DNA from 2 places in the Actinomadura sp. genome. Region 1 is predicted to be linked to the other one. Evidence: riboswitches for the same ligand, from Rfam matches in the RefSeq annotation. Region 1 holds a riboswitch; the other holds the start of a gene.
What was found. Region 1 has a riboswitch for cyclic di-AMP ahead of ACIWVC_RS04340 (CHAP domain-containing protein). Riboswitches for the same ligand answer to the same signal wherever they lie in the genome.
Positions count from the first base shown of each region.

Region 2: it holds a riboswitch for cyclic di-AMP, as region 1 does, so the genes downstream of both, ACIWVC_RS28680 (NlpC/P60 family protein) here and ACIWVC_RS04340 (CHAP domain-containing protein) in region 1, are expected to answer to the same signal.

Region 1 covers NZ_JBIQHY010000006.1:98,011-109,036, reverse strand. The annotation lists gene coxB (cytochrome c oxidase subunit II) at 1-236, shown strand, start outside; gene ctaD (cytochrome c oxidase subunit I) at 233-1,900, shown strand; gene ACIWVC_RS04360 (cytochrome c oxidase subunit 4) at 1,904-2,314, shown strand; gene ACIWVC_RS04355 (Ig-like domain-containing protein) at 2,520-3,728, shown strand; gene ACIWVC_RS04350 (M48 family metallopeptidase) at 3,757-5,214, opposite strand; gene ACIWVC_RS04345 (hypothetical protein) at 5,211-6,491, opposite strand; gene ACIWVC_RS04340 (CHAP domain-containing protein) at 6,531-7,379, opposite strand; cyclic di-AMP (ydaO/yuaA leader) riboswitch at 7,391-7,534, opposite strand; cyclic di-AMP (ydaO/yuaA leader) riboswitch at 7,687-7,886, opposite strand; gene ACIWVC_RS04335 (NlpC/P60 family protein) at 8,384-9,349, opposite strand; gene ACIWVC_RS04330 (NYN domain-containing protein) at 9,617-10,879, opposite strand.
Region 2 covers NZ_JBIQHY010000119.1:10,597-16,811, forward strand. The annotation lists gene lysX (bifunctional lysylphosphatidylglycerol synthetase/lysine--tRNA ligase LysX) at 1-431, shown strand, start outside; gene ACIWVC_RS28665 (cytochrome P450) at 418-1,644, opposite strand; gene ACIWVC_RS28670 (LacI family DNA-binding transcriptional regulator) at 1,701-2,723, opposite strand; gene ACIWVC_RS28675 (LuxR C-terminal-related transcriptional regulator) at 3,208-3,438, shown strand; gene ACIWVC_RS28680 (NlpC/P60 family protein) at 3,663-4,658, opposite strand; cyclic di-AMP (ydaO/yuaA leader) riboswitch at 4,662-4,842, opposite strand; gene ACIWVC_RS28685 (amino-acid N-acetyltransferase) at 5,135-5,656, shown strand; gene ACIWVC_RS28690 (RDD family protein) at 5,661-6,215, shown strand, end outside.

The sequences.
Region 1 (11,026 bases):
TCATCCACTCGTTCTGGGTACCCGCGCTGATCTACAAGAAGGACGTCATGCCGGGGTACACCAACGAGTTCGAGTTCACGGCGACCAAGCTCGGCACCTACGAGGGCCGCTGCGCCGAGCTCTGCGGCGTCGACCACAGCCGGATGCTGTTCCAGCTGAAGGTCGTGACGCCGGAGCAGTACGACAAGTTCATCGCTGATTCGAAGCAGCGACTGGCCGCGGGAGGTGGCAAGTGACCGCCACGAGTCACGCCCCGAGCGCTCCGATCACCGCGCCGCGGACGAGCAAGGGGCGCCTCATCGCCTCCTGGCTGTCGTCCACCGACCACAAGGTGATCGGCTACCTCTACCTGATCACCTCGTTCTTCATGTTCCTGTTCGGCGGCGTGCTGGCCCTTATCATCCGCACGGAGCTGTTCGATCCGGGGCTGCAGGTCGTCAGCAACGAGCAGTTCAACCAGCTGTTCACGATGCACGGCACGATCATGCTGCTGATGTTCGCGACGCCGCTGTTCGCCGGCTTCGCCAACGTCATCATGCCGCTGCAGATCGGCTCGCCGGACGTGGCGTTCCCGCGGATGAACATGCTGGCGTACTGGCTGTTCCTGTTCGGCAGCCTGATCGCGCTGTCGGGCTTCCTGACCCCCGGCGGCGCGGCCAGCTTCGGCTGGTTCGCCTACGCCCCGCTGTCGGACGCGGTCCGCTCGCCAGGCGTGGGCGGCGACCTCTGGGTGATGGGCCTGGCCATGTCGGGCTTCGGCACCATCATGGGCGGTGTCAACTTCATCACCACGATCCTGTGCATGCGGGCGCCCGGCATGACGATGTTCCGGATGCCGATCTTCACCTGGAACGTCCTGCTGACCTCCATCCTGGTGCTGCTGGCCTTCCCGCCGCTGGCGGCGGCGCTGCTGGCCCTTGAGGCCGACCGCAAGCTCGGCGCGCACATCTTCGACGCCTCGCACGGCGGCGCGCTGCTGTGGCAGCACCTGTTCTGGTTCTTCGGGCATCCGGAGGTCTACATCATCGCCTTGCCCTTCTTCGGCATCGTGACGGAAGTCCTCCCGGTGTTCAGCCGCAAACCGGTCTTCGGCTACATCGGCCTGGTCTTCGCGACCATCAGCATCGCGGGCCTGTCCATCACCGTGTGGGCCCACCACATGTTCGTCACCGGCCAGGTGCTGCTGCCGTTCTTCTCCTTCATGTCGTTCCTCATCGCGGTGCCGACCGGCATCAAGTTCTTCAACTGGGTGGGAACGATATGGCGAGGACAGCTCACGTTCGAGGCGCCGATGGTGTTCTCGCTCGGCTTCCTCGTGACGTTCCTCTTCGGCGGGCTGACCGGCGTCATCCTGGCGTCCCCGCCGATGGACTTCCAGCTGTCGGACACCTACTTCGTGGTGGCGCACTTCCACTACGTCGTCTTCGGCACCGTCGTGTTCGCGATGTTCTCGGGCTTCTACTTCTGGTGGCCCAAGTTCACCGGCAAGATGCTGAACGACCGGCTCGGCCACGTGCACTTCTGGATGCTGTTCATCGGCTTCCACGGCACGTTCCTCGTCCAGCACTGGCTGGGCGCCTCGGGCATGCCGCGCCGGTACGCCGACTACGCGGCCGAGTTCCACGGGCTGAACGAGGTCTCGACCATCTTCTCGTTCCTGCTCGGCGCCTCCATGCTGCCGTTCTTCTACAACGTCTACATCACGTGGAAGAAGGGCAAGAAGGTCGACGTGGACGACCCGTGGGGCTACGGCAACTCGCTGGAGTGGGCGACGTCGTGCCCGCCGCCCCGGCACAACTTCAACTCGATCCCGAAGATCCGTTCCGAGCGGCCGGCGTTCGACCTGCACCACCCCTACGTGGGTGCGAAGGGCGAGCTCGCCGGGACGAAGGGGGAGTAGCCGATGCGCGTCCAAGCGTTCATGTTCTACGGCACGGCGGTCTTCTTCCTCGCCACCGACGTCGTGTACTGGCTGTGGTCGAACGACTGGACGGGCACCTCGGTGCTCGGGCTGGCCGTCGGCCTCGCCGGGCTCATCGGGTTCTACATCCACTTCACGGTGCGCCGCCTCGAGCGCGCGAACGCGGGCCCGCTGTACGAGGACGACCCCGAGGGCGAGATCGCGGACGCCGCCGGCGAGGTGGGCTTCTTCAGCCCGCACAGCTGGTGGCCGCTGTTCGTGGCGCTGTCGGCCGCGGCCGTCGCGCTCGGCATCGTGTTCGGCTGGTGGCTCGTCATCTTCGGCGTCTGCTGCGCGATCCTGACCACGCTCGGTCTGGTCTTCGAGTACTACCGGGGTCATTTCGCCCACTAGTCGGTAAAAGAACCCCATCAAGGGCCGGTGTCCGCATTTAGCGGGTACCGGCCCTTTCACATACTGGGCGCCGTTCCAGCGACCGGGCTGGGCAGGCGGACCGATCGCCCAGGAGGACGACCGGGGGGACCACATGCGGGTGGGGGGCTCGGGACCGGGATGCGGGGGGCGGCGCGCCGCCGCCGTGCTCGTAGGCGCGACCGTCGTGGCGGGGGCCGCGGCGTGCTCGGGGCGCGAACCGGACGCCGTGGAGACCGTGCGGCTCGCGGTGTCGCCCGCGAGCGGCGGCGGGAAGCTCAAGCCGGACAGCCGGATCGACGTCCGTGCGCAGCGCGGGACGATCGAGAACGTCACGGTGTCGACGAAGGACGGCGTGGTCGAGGGCGACCTCAGCGCCGACCGGACGCAGTGGCGGTCGCGCTGGTCGCTGGAGCCGGGCAGGACGTACACCGTCGCCGCGACGGCGCTCGGTGAGGACGGCAAGACCAGGACGGTCTCCAGCCGCTTCACCACCGCCGAGGTCGAGAAGACCAACGACGTGACGATCGAGGCGCCCTACGACAAGGAGACGGTGGGCGTCGGCATACCGATCGTCATGAACTTCGAGCGCCCGGTGAAGGACCGGGCGGCGGTCGAGCGGGCGCTGGAGGTCACCGCGGACAGGACCGTGGAGGGCGCCTGGCACTGGTTCGGCGACCAGCAGGTCGTGTTCCGCACCAGGCAGTACTGGCCCGCCCACACGAACGTGAAGTTCACGGCGCACCTCAGCGGCGTGCGCACCGGCGGGAACGTGTACGGCGGCCGCAACTACTCCGTCGACTTCAAGATCGGCGACTCGCACGTGTCGACGGCGGGCGAGGACACCCACAAGATGGTCGTGATGGTCAACGGCAAGAAGGCCCGCACCATCCCGACCAGCATGGGCAAGGGCGGCGCGCGCATGTACACGACCACCAACGGGGTCCACCTGACGATGGCGAAGGAGGACCCCACCACCATGACGTCGGAGTGGATGGGCATCAGTCCCGGAAGCCCCGGCGGCTACAGCCTGACCGTGTACAAGGCCGTGCGGATCTCCAACAGCGGCGAGTACGTGCACAGCGCGCCGTGGTCCGTCGGCTCCCAGGGGCACGAGAACGTCAGCCACGGGTGCATCAACATCAGCCCGTCCAACGCCAAGTGGTTCTACAAGCTCAGCCAACGCGGCGACGTGGTGAAGGTGACCGGCAGCAAGCGGGAGCTGGAGCCCGACAACGGCTGGGGCTACTGGCAGCTCGGCTGGAACGACTGGGTGAAGGGCAGCGCGCTGAAGCGGCCGGTGACGACCGCGCCGCACGCGGACGCGGCGACGCTGTCCTCGCAGCAGGGCCGGAACCCCGAGGCGCCGGCGAAGCAGGGCGCCGAGGGGAACTGACCGCCGCGCGTCCCGCCGCCGTGCCCGTTCAGCGGAGCGGCGGCGGGACCCCGACCCCGTTCATGCGCGCCCAGTCGCGGGCCATCGCGATCCGGTCGGGCCCGGACGGGTGCGTCATCCAGAGGACGTACTCCAGGGCGTCGGGGCTCAGGTCGGAGATGTTGCGCACCGACAGCTCGTGCTGCATGGACACGAACGTCGACGGGTCGCGGGTGAGGTTCAGCGCGTGCGCGTCCGCGCGGGCCTCGATGCGCCGGCTGACCAGGTTCTGCACGGGCGCGGCGAGCTGCGTCCCGGCGGTGACGAGCGCGAGCAGCAGCGCGATGGTGCGCGGGTCCGCCGCGCCGCGCCGGCCGTCCGGCTCGTCCGGCGCGCCGCCGGGATCGACCCCCGCGCGCCGCAGGAGCCGCGGAGAGGTCATCAGGAGGTAGAGGAGGCACAGGGCCCCCGCGATGCCCAGCGCGCCCACGAGCGTGCCCCACAGGACGTCGTCGCGTTTGGCGTGGCCCAGCTCGTGCCCCACGATCGACTCGATCCGCGGGCGCGGGGACCTCAGCAGCGTGTCGTAGAGGACGATGCGGCGCGTGGAGCCGAACCCGGACACGTAGGCGTTCAGCGACGTCGTCCGGCGGGAGGCGTCCGCGACCAGGACGTCCTTCACGGGCACTCCGTCCCGCTCCGCCATCGCGAGGAGCTCGGTGCGCAGCCGCCCCTGCCGCAGCGAGTGGAAGTCGTTGAACACCGGCTCGACGACCACCGGGTAGATGAACGACACCAGCACCACGAGGAGGAATCCCCCGGCGGCGGCGCCCGTCCACCAGTAGCGGGGGAACCGGCGGACGAGGGCGTACAGGAGCAGCAGCGCGATCGTGCAGATGACCCACGTGACGCCGAGCGACTTCAGCTGGTCGACGAGCCACGCGGGCCGGCTCTGCGTGGACAGCCCGTACCGGCGCAGCACCGACTCGCGCCACACGTCGAACGGCAGCCCGGCGACGCGCAGCAGCGCCGTCAGCGCCGCCGCCGCGACCATGACCTTGAGGGGGCGGCGCCGGGTGCGGGCGGTGACCAGGCCGATGAAGCGGGCGCCGAGCGGCGTGAAACCGAGGACGAGGATCACCGCGACGCCGGCCAGGAGCCCCGCGTACGCGGGCGGGTTGACGGCCGAGTCGAACGCCCTGGAGCGGGCGATCTCGGCCGGCGTGAAGTCGAGCGCGGGATCGGCCCGCACGCGGCCGCCGGGCACATGCCCCGGCAGCGGGTTCCACGGGGTGGTCAGCGCGAGGACGGCCGCGACGGCGGCGAACAGCACGGCGGCGGCGACGGCCGCGGCGACGCGGGGCCGCCGCGCCCGCGCGGCACCGGACGCTCCGCCCTCCGCGCTCTCGCCCCGCGCCTCGCCCGCCCGCTCGTCCGCCCGTTCGTCCGCCAGGTCCTTCATGGGGGGACGGCCCCCGGCGTCCTCCGGATCGCTTCGCTCGCTCATCTGAGCAGCTCCTTCTTCACGTAGTCGCGCCAGAGGGCGGTGAAGCGGTCCCGGGTGAGACCGAGCACGTCGCGCAGCGCGGCGGCCTCCGAGACGCGCCCGGCCGTCCGGTAGAGCCGGACGAGCGCCGCCTCACCGTACCGGTCGGCGACCATCCGGCAGGCGAGCCAGGACTCCTGGTACGCCTGGGACAGGCGCGGGGAGCCGCCCGCGAACGCGGCCGCCGCAGGCAGCGCGGCCGGGACCCGCCCCGCGGCGACCTCGCGGCGCAGCTCGCCCGCCGCCGACCGCACGCTGATCTTGACGCGCCGGTACCCGACGTAGTCGGCGAAGCCCTCGATGAGCCACAGCGGGGTCCGCCGGTCGCGGGCGCCGCCCATGGCGACGTGGGTCAGCTCGTGGGTGAGGACGACGTCGCGGCCGAGGCCGTTGAGGCGGCCGAAGGTGCCGGGGGAGACGATGACGCGGTCCTCGCCCCGGCCGGCGCCCGCCGCCGGCACGACGGTCGCGAGCGCGGCGATCTCGTCGAGGCTCTGGCCGGGGCCCGCGAGCGCCGACGCGAGGGCCGTGTCCGCGGGGACGAGGGCGACGACCCGCTGCGCCCACCCGCGGCCGACGACGCTCGTGACGACGGGCACGGCGGCGTCCAGGCGCTCGGCGATGCCTTCGAGGCCGCCCGCGTCGCCTATGACGAGGCCGGCGCGGCCCTTCACCACGCTCAGGGGGCCGCCGTCCCAGATGCAGGCGTCGTCGGTGAGCCCGTGGGACGCTCCGTCCCCGACGACCGTCCAGGAGCCCGAGCGCGGCGCCAGGGCGAGGTAGCGGGTGCGGGCCGCGTAGCCCCTGTCGTAGCCGCGCAGCCTGTAGCGCATCTCCGTGCGGACGACGGCGCCCCTCCCGTCCGCCGCCTGGGTGGCGACGACGCGCTCCTGCCAGCCCTCCAGGGGAAGCCTGCGGAGGTTGTCGAACATGCGGGACTGGACGTCCTGGAACGCCCGGGGCGCACTGCCGACCGTGGCGAGGAAGGCGGCGCGGTCGCCGTCCCGCACGGCTCGCGCGCGGTTGGCGAAGAGGGGGGCGGCGGCCTCGGGCGCGAACGCCCCGGCCGCGCCGGACGGATCGCCGCGGGAGGCGCGGTCCCGCGGCGGCGCGCCGCCGCCCGGCCGGGCGCCGAGGAGGCCGGCGCCGCCCGCCAGCAGCGCGGCGGCGCCGCCCGCGCCGAGGGCGAGGACCCTGCGCCGCGACAGGGAGCCCCCGCGCTCCGGACCGTCCTCCATGGCCGCGATCCTATGCAGCCCGCGCCGCCCGGAGCGCCGTCATGACCGGTAGTCGGGGTATCCGTAGCCGACGACGTCGTCGGCCGAGCGCTTCTTGATCTTGACGGCGTTGCCGGTGTTGCCTTCGACGGCCTCGATGGTGTCGCCGTCGATCTTCTTGACCACGATGCCGACGTGCCGGATGTCCTTGACGGCCTTGCCGCCGCTCCACGCGTAGAAGACGATCGCGCCGGGCCGCGGCTCGGTGCCCCAGCGGCCGTGCTGCCGGAACCAGCGGGCGTGGGCGACCGTCCAGGCGTCGATGCCGATCTGGTCGGTGAAGCCGAGCTGCTCGCCGACCCAGGAGACGAACATGTCGCACCACTGCGCGTCGCTGTAGCCGCTGATGGAGCCGCCGTCGCGGGCGACGGTCTCCTTGGCGCGGGCGGTGCCCATGTACCACTTCTGGAACTTGGTCTCGCCGCCGCCGTCCTCGGTGACGCCCACCTGCGACTTGGCGATCTCGATGGCCTCCTCGGCGGTGGGCCGCGCGTCCCCGGACTTCCCGGGGGCGGCCGCCTTCGGCTTCTTCACCGGCCCGCCCCGCGGGCGCTGGCCGTCCGGGCTCTTCCCGGGCTTCCCGGGGGCCTTCTCCGCCGTCCGGGCCGATCTGTCCTTGGACGCGCCCTTGGACGAGCCGCCGGCGGCCTTCTTCGCCGTGGTGACGCCGGCCGCCGCGGCGGCCGCCGGCGCGGAGGCGAACGGCAGGACGGACGCCTGCGCGGTGGCCGCGGCGGTGCCGAGCACGGCGGCGCCGACGAGCACGCCGCCGGTCGTCCGCCAGGTGACGGACAGGGTGGAGGGCTTGCGGTGCTTGCCCGCTGTCTTCTTGCGATGTGCGCCTGGCACGGGGGGACATCTCCTCGACTTCCATGCCGCCTACCGGGTTAGCTGACGGGTTCGGGCGTGGAAGCCGCCCTACGGCCGCCCATGGCGGGCATGCCGATTCACCCCGAAAAAGGACACGATGGGTCCCCGGCTCCGCGTCCGGGCGCGCGTGTGCGCGCGGCGGACCGCGGACTCGGCGGTGGCGTGCCGGAGGGCACGCCGGTTCGGATGGGGGCTCCGCGGGACGGGGGCGTCCGCGGAGTGCAGTGTGCTCGGGCGTGGCCGCGCGTCGGGCGGCCACGCCCAGGCAACGCTGCGGAACTCACTCCTTCGTTCTTCCAGACGCCTACCGGGTTAGCTGACGGGTTCGGGCGTGGAAGTGGCCCTACGGCGGGCTCTACCGGAACGGGGCCGGGAGAGACGCACCGATTCACCCCGGGTGCCGGAATGCCCGTCCGGGAGGTCTCCCGGACTCCGGCGGTGTGGGTCCCCGGTTCCGCGTTGACGCGGACTCGGCGCTGCCGCTGCGTTCCTGGGGGCGAGATGGGGCCCGGCGCGGGACCTGTCTCCCGCGTGCGAACGAGCGGCTCCTGATGTTGTGCGCGGACGCCGGCCGTTGCCGGGGCGTCCTGGGGGCCTGACCCGCGAGGACCGCCGTGGCTGCGCTCTCAGCGCCATGCACGCCGTGAGCGTGCGCACGGTGGCCGGGCCGGCCGCGGTCCGGGGGCGGACCGCCGCGGCACCGTCCGGTGCCGCTGGACGGCACGTGGATCGTGTCGCCCGGGGAGGGAGGACGGCGCGTGGCTCGCGCCGCCGGTACGCGGCGGCTGGATGCGCCGCGTGGGACCGAGGCGCCTGGTGGGCGCCGCGGGGCCACGGCGTCTGGAGGGCGCCGGGGTGGTGACAAGGTACCAAAGCCCCAACAGAAGGCAAACCCCCCCAAAATCAACAACGGACCAGGTCAGACCTGGTCCGTCGTCGGGGAGAGCTCCGTCACACCCGCGAGGGGCGTGCGGGGCGGGGCGTCAGGGGCGCCCGGCGCCGTAGTAGTTGCTCAGGTAGTAGCCCGAGGTGATGCTGACCACCTCGACGGTCTTGCCGGTGCGCGGGGCGTGGATCATCTTGCCGCCGCCCACGTACATGCCGACGTGGCCGAGGCCGCTGAAGAAGACCAGGTCGCCGGGCTGCAGGTCGCTCTTCGCCACCCGCTTGGTCGCGGCGTACTGCGAGTTGGTCGTGCGGGTGATGTTGACCCCCGCGGCCGCCCACGCCTTCATCGTGAGGCCGGAGCAGTCGTAGGAGTTCGGGCCCTCGGCGCCGTACTGGTACGGCTTGCCGAGCTGCGCGTAGGCGAAGTCGAGCGCCTTGCGGGCCGGGCCGCTGGCCGGGCCGTTGTAGGTGCCGCCGGTGCCGCCCGAGGACCCGCCGGAGGAGGTGCCGCCGCCGAGGCTGCGCAGCAGCTTCTTCTGCTTGGCGACCTCCTTGTCGAGCTTGTTCTTCTTCGCCTGCAGCTCCTTGGTCTTGGCCTTGACCTCGTCGAGGGCGGTCTTGGCCTGCGACTCCTCGCGGCGGAGCCGCTGGGCGGTCGCGAGGAACTGGGTGAGCTGGGAGCTGCGCTCGTGCGACAGGTGGGAGAACACGGCCGCCTGGTCGAGGATCGCCTGCGGGTCCTTGCTGCCGACGAAGCCCGTCACGTCCGCGGAGTCGCCGTTCTTGTAGGCGGCGGCCGCCATCTGGGCGATCTTGGAGCGCTGCTCCTCGAAGGCCGCCTGCTCCCGCTTGGCCGCGTCCGCCGCGTTGTCGAACTTCTTCTTGGCGACCTTGAGCTTCTCCCGGAGCTGGTTGTACTGCTCGACCAACTGGTCCGTCTGCTCGGCGAGCTTGGTGAGCTTCTTCTGGACCTGCGCCCTGGTCGGCTTGGGGTCGGCGTGCGCCGCCATCGGGGGAGACGCGAGGGAGGCCGTCAGGGTGAGGCAGGCGACGGCCGCCATGCGGCGCGAAGCGCCTCTTCTCGCCGAGCCGCCTCTCCGGTCACGCCCCTTCGCTGGTGCCCCGATGAGATCTTTGGCCACGGTCGGTTTCGCCCCTCTCGTCCACGACGTCAGCGGACGACATTAGCGACGGGCAACACCCGTCACAACCGGTTCGTCACTCTTTAATTGACATCGACGATCATTGTCTCGTTTTCGTGACGAAATGATCACGGAGTGCGACCCGTCCCTTATCGCAGCCTTATGGCTTCCTTATGCCGGTGCGGCCTAGGACCGGCCCAGCCGGCGCAGCAGGAGCGTGGACGGGCAGGGCCGGGCGTCGGCGCGGCGGGCCGCGTCGGCGACCTCGCGGTCCGAGGACACCACGACCACGGGGCGGCCCGGCGGCTCGGCCCGCACCAGCTCGGCGATCAGCTCGTCCGCCGTCTGCCCCGGGGCGCTGAACTTCACCCGCACGCCGCGCGGCGCCGCGATCGCCACCGGCGCGTCCAGCTCGGCGCCGTCGAACACGCACGTCACCTCCGCGCGGGTCTGCGCCGCGAGCCCGCCGAGCCCGGACACCAGCCGGTTGCGCTGGTCCGCCAGCGGCAGCTCGCCGTACCCGGTCTTCGTGACGTTGTAGCCGTCCACCACCAGGTGCACCTGCGGCAGGGTCAGCAGCCGGTCGAGCAGCTGCGGGTCGCCGTCGGACAGCGCCCGGCCGGGCAGCGCCCGGTGCGCCTGCCCGCCGACCAGGTCGGCGGGGCGCCCGATCGTGGACGGCAGCGCCAGCTCGCGGCGGACGCCCTGCGCCGCGTCCACGAGCGTGTCGAGCAGCATCCGCAGCCGCACGTCGTCGACGTTGCGGCCCTCGCGCGCGGCCCGCTTGGCGGCCTCCGCGGCGGCCTCCGCCCGCGCGGCGCGGGCCCGCAGCCTCCGCAGCTCCTTCTCGGACGCGGCGGTCGACTCGCGCGCGGCGGCCAGCTCCCGCTCGCTCTCGGCCGCGAGCGCGTCCGCGCGCTCCTCCGCCGCCCGGAACCGGGTGCGGGCCTCGTGCAGCTTGCGGCGCAGCTCGGCCACCTCGGCCTTGGTCTCGCGCAGCTCGGCGCGCACCTTGTCCAGCTCGGCGGAGCGCGCCGCACGCGCGGTGGCCAGCTCCTCCCGCAGCGCGGCGACGCGCCGCTCGGCGGCCTCCTCCTCCGACGCGGTCGCGGAGCGTTCCAGCTCGGCGCGCGCGGACTCGACGAGCCCCGTCCAGCCCGGGGGCCGCAGCAGGTAGGCCAGCACCGCGACGCGCACCGGGTCGGCGGCGGGCGGCACGCTGCCGCCCTCGACGGCCTCCACCAGGTCGGCCTGCGCCTCGCGCAGCGGCTCGGCGACCCGCGCCCGGAAGCCGGGGTCCTTCTCCAGCACCGCCGCGATGTGCTGCCCGGCGAGCTTGGCGCGCTTGCGCCGCTCGAAGCGCGCGAACCGGCGCAGCGGCGCGGGGACCTCGTCGGGGGCCAGCGCCCCGATCAGCTCGGCGGCCGCCTCCACCACGGACTGCCGCACCGGCTCGGGGAGGGGCCGGTTCAGCCGCTCCTCCCGAGGGGGCTCAGGGGCCGCCCCCGCGGGACGGGGGGCCTGCCCGCCGGACTCCGCGCAGCCGGGGGTCGCTTCGGGGCCGCTGTCGATGATCCCGCTCCTTCCGGGCTACGC
Region 2 (6,215 bases), on a different contig from region 1:
CGTGGGACCCCAAGTGGGGGCAGGGCAAGCTCGTCCAGGAGCTCTTCGAAGAGCTGATCGAGCACACCCTCATCCAGCCCACCTTCGTCATGGACTACCCGGTCGAGACGTCGCCGCTGACCCGCCAGCACCGGGAGGAGCCCCTCCTCACCGAGAAGTGGGACCTCATCGGCTTCGGGACGGAACTCGGCACCGCCTACTCCGAGCTGGTCGACCCCGTCGAGCAGCGCCGCCGGCTCACCGAGCAGTCGCTGCTCGCCGCGGGCGGCGACCCGGAGGCCATGCAGCTGGACGAGGACTTCCTGCGCGCGCTGGAGTACGCGATGCCCCCGACGGGCGGCGTGGGCGTCGGCATCGACCGGATGATCATGGCGTTCACCGGCAAGGGCATCCGCGAGACGATCCTCTTCCCGCTGGTCAAGCCCGAATGACGACCGGGAGGTCGCGCAGGCCCCGCAGGACGAGGTTGTCCCGGTAGACGAGGTCCTGCCCGGCGAGGGCCACGTCGCGTTCGAACAGTTTCCTGAGCGCGACCTGGCCCTCCAGCCGGGCCAAGGGCGCCCCCAGGCAGAAGTGGATGCCGTGGCCGAACGAAAGGTGCCGCGGGGCGTCGCGTCCCTCGATGTAGCGCGTCAGGTCCAGCCGGTCCGGATCGTCGAACACGGACGGGTCGCGGTTGGCGGCACCCGTCAGCAGCAGGATGAGCTTCCCGCGTTCGATGAGCGTCCCGTCGAGGTCGACGTCCTCCAAAGCGGCCCTGAGGGTGAGCTGGACGGGCGGGTCGTAGCGCAGAAGCTCCTCAACGGCGGCCGGGACGTTCTGAGGGTGCCGCCGGAACAGCTCCAGCTGCGCGGGGTCGCGGAGCAGCGCCAAAGCGCCGTTCCCGATGAGGTTCACGGTCGTCTCGTGCCCTGCCACGAGCAGCAGCACGCACGTCGCGAGGAGTTCCTCCTCCGACAGGACGTCCCCGCCGTCGGAGACGTCCACGAGCGCGCTCACGAGGTCGTCCCGAGGCCGGAGGCGCCGCTGGGCGGCCAGCTCCCGGAAGTAGACCGCGAACTCCTCACGGGCCTTCTCGCGCAGCCGGATCTCGGCCTCCGGCAGGAGGAAGTCGGGGTCGAGGCCGCGTGCGAGGCTGTCGGACCAGCCTTTGAACAGGTCGCGGTCCCTGGCGGGGACGCCGAGCATCTCGCTGATCACGATGACGGGCAGCGGGTAGGCCAGCGCGGCGATCAGGTCGACCTCGCCGGACACGCCGTCCAGCAGCTCGTCGACCAGCGCCTCCACCCGCGGCCGCAGCCGCTCGACGAGCCTCGGGGTGAACGCCTTGCTGACCAGCCGCCGGAGCCGGGTGTGGTCGGGCGGGTCCATGGTCAGGAACGACCGGTTCCGGGCGCGGGACTCGCGCCACAGCCCGCCGCCCTCGGGCCGGTGCCCGAACCGGGGGTCGCGCAGCACCCGCTCGCACAGCTCGTGGGAGGTGGTCACGCGGAGGCCGACGTCCGTCCGGTGCAGGCGGCTCCCGGCGCGCGCGAGGCGGCGGTAGTGCGGGTAGGGGTCGGCCCGGAAGGCCGGATCCCCCGGATCGAACCCGAGGACCGCCGCGGCCTCGACCTCGACGACCTGCCCCGTCCTGTCCTCCATGCCCCCAGTCACCCGGAAATCAGACGAGATGTCAACAGGGTGACGGGGACGGGGCGTTAAGCGCTTTCGCGGACGACCAGTTCGGGGCGCTGCACGACCTGGCGGTGCTGGTGGGACTTGCCCTCGGCCATCTCGGCCAGCGCGAGCTCGGCGGCCTCCCAGCCCAGCTCCCGGCGCGGCTGCCGGACCGTGGTCAGCGGGACGGCGGCGCTCGCGGCCAGCTCGATGTCGTCGTAGCCGATGACGGCGATGTCCGCCGGGACGCGGACGCCGAGCCGGGTCAGCTCGTTGATCAGCCCGATGGCCAGCAGGTCGTTGGCGCAGAACACGCCGTCGGGGCGCGGCGACATCGCCATCACCGCGTGGGCGGCGGCCTGCCCCTCGGTGGGGCTCAGGGCGTCCTGGACGAGCGTGGCGGGCTTGCCGAACCCGGCCTCGACGATCGTCCGGGCGGCGCCGTCGCGGCGTTCCACGCAGGGCTGCGGCTCAGGGACGCCGGTCACGAACACGATCCGCGCCCGGCCGATGCCGAGCAGGTGCGCGGCGGCGATCTCGCCGCCCGCGACATGGTCGACGCGGGCCGAGCAGGCGTGCGAGGAGTCGCGGTCGATCAGCACCACGCTCATGCCGGCGGCGCGGAACCGGGAGATGTCCCCCGGGTCCAGCCCGACCGGGATGATCAAGACCCCGGCGGCGCGCTGCTCCTCCAGGAGTTCCAGGGAGCGGCGCTCCTTGGCGGAGGAGTGGTCGCTGGACAGCCAGAGGGCGTCATGGCCGGCCGCGTTCAGCGCCGCCTCGGCGCCGCGCGCGACATCGGACGCGTACGGGTTGGCGAGGTCCTCGACGACGATGCCGAAGGCCCGGCGCGGCTGGTCGCCGAACTCGCCCGCGGTGCGCTCGGGGCCCCGGCGGAGCCGGCGCGCGGACTCGTTCCGCACGAATCCGAGCTCCTCGATCGCCGCGCGCACGCGGTCACGGGTAGCTTCGGCCACGAGGTCTGGCCGGTTTAGGACATTCGAAACGGTCCCAACTGAGACTCCAGCACGCCTCGCGACCTCACGAATACTGGTCTGTGGCAACTCGCTCCTCGTCCCGACCCGGGAGAGTTTCCCCAGGTAGTGGCGTTATGCACGGCATGTGTCCGCTGCTGCGACTACGCAGCGTCACTAAACGGACGCGTAGCGCATTTGGACAACGCTTGACGGGCCGGATCCGGCCGCCTAGCGTTCCGAGCCGAAGCGTAGCTTGAAACGATTCACGATCTTGGTCCGCGGCGAGATCTGGCGAGTTCGACGAGAAGGGACGGGTGCGGATGGCTGGCGATCTCATCCCGTCTCCCTCGGACGACCAACGAGTGAATCGTCACCCGGAGTTCCCCCGAACGACCCCGCAATCGGCCAGGCGGCCACCTCCGGCCAAGCGCGCGAGACAGAAAAGGAACCCGATGATCTAAGTCCGGAAGGCTCCGGACCCGGCAACCCAACGCGTACAGAGGCCCAACCCGTGCCTGTGCAGCGGACGGCTGCATCCCCGCGGTCATCACCACGGACGAGGGAGGACGGAGTGGAAACAGCCACACTCGCACGTCGTGGCACCGACGATTTCGGGCTGAGCGAGGAGGAGATCCGGTTGCTCGCACAGATCGCGAGCGGTGTCACCGCCGATGTGGCGGCGCGCAAGCTGGAGCTGAGCGCACGGACCCTGCGGCGCCGGTTGCGGACGATCTGCGACCGGCTGGAGGTCAACACCCCTATCGAGGCCGTGGTGTGGGCGGCCCGGAGGCAGCTCATCTAGCCGGCTCCACCCCGACGCTCGCCAGGGGACGGGCGAGCGTCACCGAGAGATCCAGGCGGCGAACACGGTCGAATCCCGTCCGACCCCGCAGCGGCGGCGCCGGCGCCCTGGCAGGTAGGTCCCTGCAGGAGGCGTCGCCGCGGACGGTGTTCGAAGCCCACGCCGATGGGTCTCTTCACCATGTGCACGGGTGACCGGGCAAGGCCGTTCCGGGGCAAGGGCCGCTAGGCGACCCGGACGGCGCCGGCGAAGGGACGACCGGCCAGAGGCACGATCTTCACGACGTCACCCGTCTGGGGCGCGTGGATCATCTTGCCGTCACCGACGTACATCCCCATGTGGTGCAGGTCGGAGTAGAAGAACACGAGGTCGCCCGGCTGCAGCTGGCTGCGCGACACGTGGGTTCCCGCGTTCCACTGGCTGCCGGTGTAGTGCGGCAGGTTGATGCCCACCTGCCTGTAGGCCCACATCGTCAGGCCGGAGCAGTCGAAGCTGTTCGGGCCGGCGGCGCCCCAGACGTACGGGCGGCCGAGCTTGGTCATGGCGTACCGCAGCGCCTGCGCGGCCTTGCCGGTGCCGATGACGGGCAGCTTGGCGAGCTGGGTCGGGTCGCGCTTGACGATCGTGCCGCGCACCTTCTCGTAGGCCGCGGTGACCTTCTTGCGCTGCGACTCCAGCTTGGTGCGCAGGTCCTTGACCTGCTTGGCGCGCGCCTCGGCGGACTTGCGGGCGCGCTGGGCGGCCTGCATGGCCTGCATGAGCCCGAGGACCTTGGTGCTGTCCTGCTTGGCGAAGTAGTGGAGGGTGGCGGCCTGGTCGAGGACGGCCTGCGGGTCCTGGGAGGCGACGAAGGAGACCGTGGGATCGGAGCCGCCCTGCATGTAGCTGGTCGCGGCCAGCGCGCCGACCTTCTGGCGGATGGCCTGGAGCGCCTTCTCCTGCCGCTCGGCGTTCTCGGCGGCGACCTTGGCGGCGCGCTGCGACTGCGCCAGCTTCACCTTCAGGCCGTTGTACTGCTCGGTCAGCTGCTCCAGCTGGTCGGCGAGCTTGAACGCCTGGGACCGGAGCTCCTTGGTGGACGGCTTCGGGTCGGCGTGCGCGACGGCGGTGGATTGCGGGGCGATGACGTGCGGTGCGGCCGTCAGGGCGATGAGCGCGCCGGCGACGGTGACCGCGCGGCCGCGAAAACGTGAAAGAGATGCAGGCCGCGATTGCTGCACGAATTCTCCTCTCCTCGTCCGCCTACCGGGTTAGCTGACGGGTTGGGGCCGGAGCAGCCCGTCCGCGAGCATGCGCGGGCAGTGCCGCGGCGTTGCGGATTCACCCCTGACGGCGCCGGTCCGGGGGACGCATCCCCGAACGCTCCGAAAGTGGGTCCCCGGCTCCCCGGGGCGCTGGTTGCGACCCGCGGGACTCGGCGGTGCGGCCTCCGTTCTGCGGGTGGCCGACGTCAGCGATGGACACTAACGGAACGCGCAAGGGATGCCAACCAGAACAGGTGAAATCGCAGGTCGTGCGGCGAGGCGCGTGTTGCGCCGAGCACGTTCAGTAACGGGGAGCTGTGGTGCGCGTCACTTTTCGAACGCCGATAGCCGTGCCTAGTTGTTTCTATCTAGTTCTTCTTGGAAGGCGGCCGCGGCACGTCTGCCTACGCGTGCGTTCGATAAGACCAGGTGTTCGATAATCTCGCCTGTTTGTGGAGGTCGTGATCCGGCGTGCCCGCACCGCCGACGTTCAGGAGATCCGCAGGCTGGTCGATCTGTACGCCGGGTCGGGGCGACGCCTGCTGAAGAAGTCGACGGTGAAGCTGTACGAGGACGTCCAGGAGTTCTGGGTCGCCGAGGAGGTCCGGCAGGGGGAGCCGGGTCGCGTCGTGGGCTGCGGCGCCCTCCACGTGATGTGGGAGGACCTCGCCGAGGTCCGCTCCGTCGCCGTGGACAAGGGGTACGGCGGACGCGGCATCGGGCACCGCATCGTCGCCCGGCTGCTCGACACCGCGCGGGAACTCGGCGTGCGGAGGGTGTTCTGCCTTACCTTCGAGGTGGAGTTCTTCGGCCGCCACGGCTTCCAGCCGATCCTCGGGACTCCGGTGGCGCCAGAGGTGTACGAGGAGCTTCTCCGCTCTTACGACGAAGGCGTCGCGGAGTTCTTGGACCTCGACCGGGTCAAGCCGAATACGTTGGGCAACACCCGGATGTTGCTTCGCCTGGAGGACTGACCCAATGAGCGATTCCCCCAACCGTGGTCGGCGTTACCGAGCGCCGCAGGGGCAGGGTTCCTACGGCCCCCCGCCCCCGTACCAGGGTCCCCAGTGGCAGCAGCCCCGGCAGCCGTCACAACAGCAGTGGCAGCAGCCCTCGCCCCAGCAGCAGTGGCAGGAGCCTCAACAGGGCTGGGGGCAGACCTACGAGGCGTCCTACGGCGAGTACGGCGGCTCCCATGGCGACGAACCGCAGCTCGCCCCGATCCTCCGGCGGGCCGGCGCCCGGCTCCTCGACAACGCCCTCGTCGCGGTCTTCGGTTTCGCGCTCATCCTGCCCGTGACGGTCGCCGCCTTCGGGCTCGGCGACAAGAGCGGCAGCGACCAGGACGAGGGCGGCATCTGGAACTGGCCCATCATCTTCACGCTGTTCTGCGTCATGTCGGTGCTGCCGTTCCTCTACGAGGCCGTCCAGCTCTCCATGTGGGGGCGGACGCTGGGCAAACGCGTCATGGGGCTGGGCATCGTGCAGGCGCGTCCTGTGGGGCGGCCGATGACCACCACGCAGGCCGTGTGG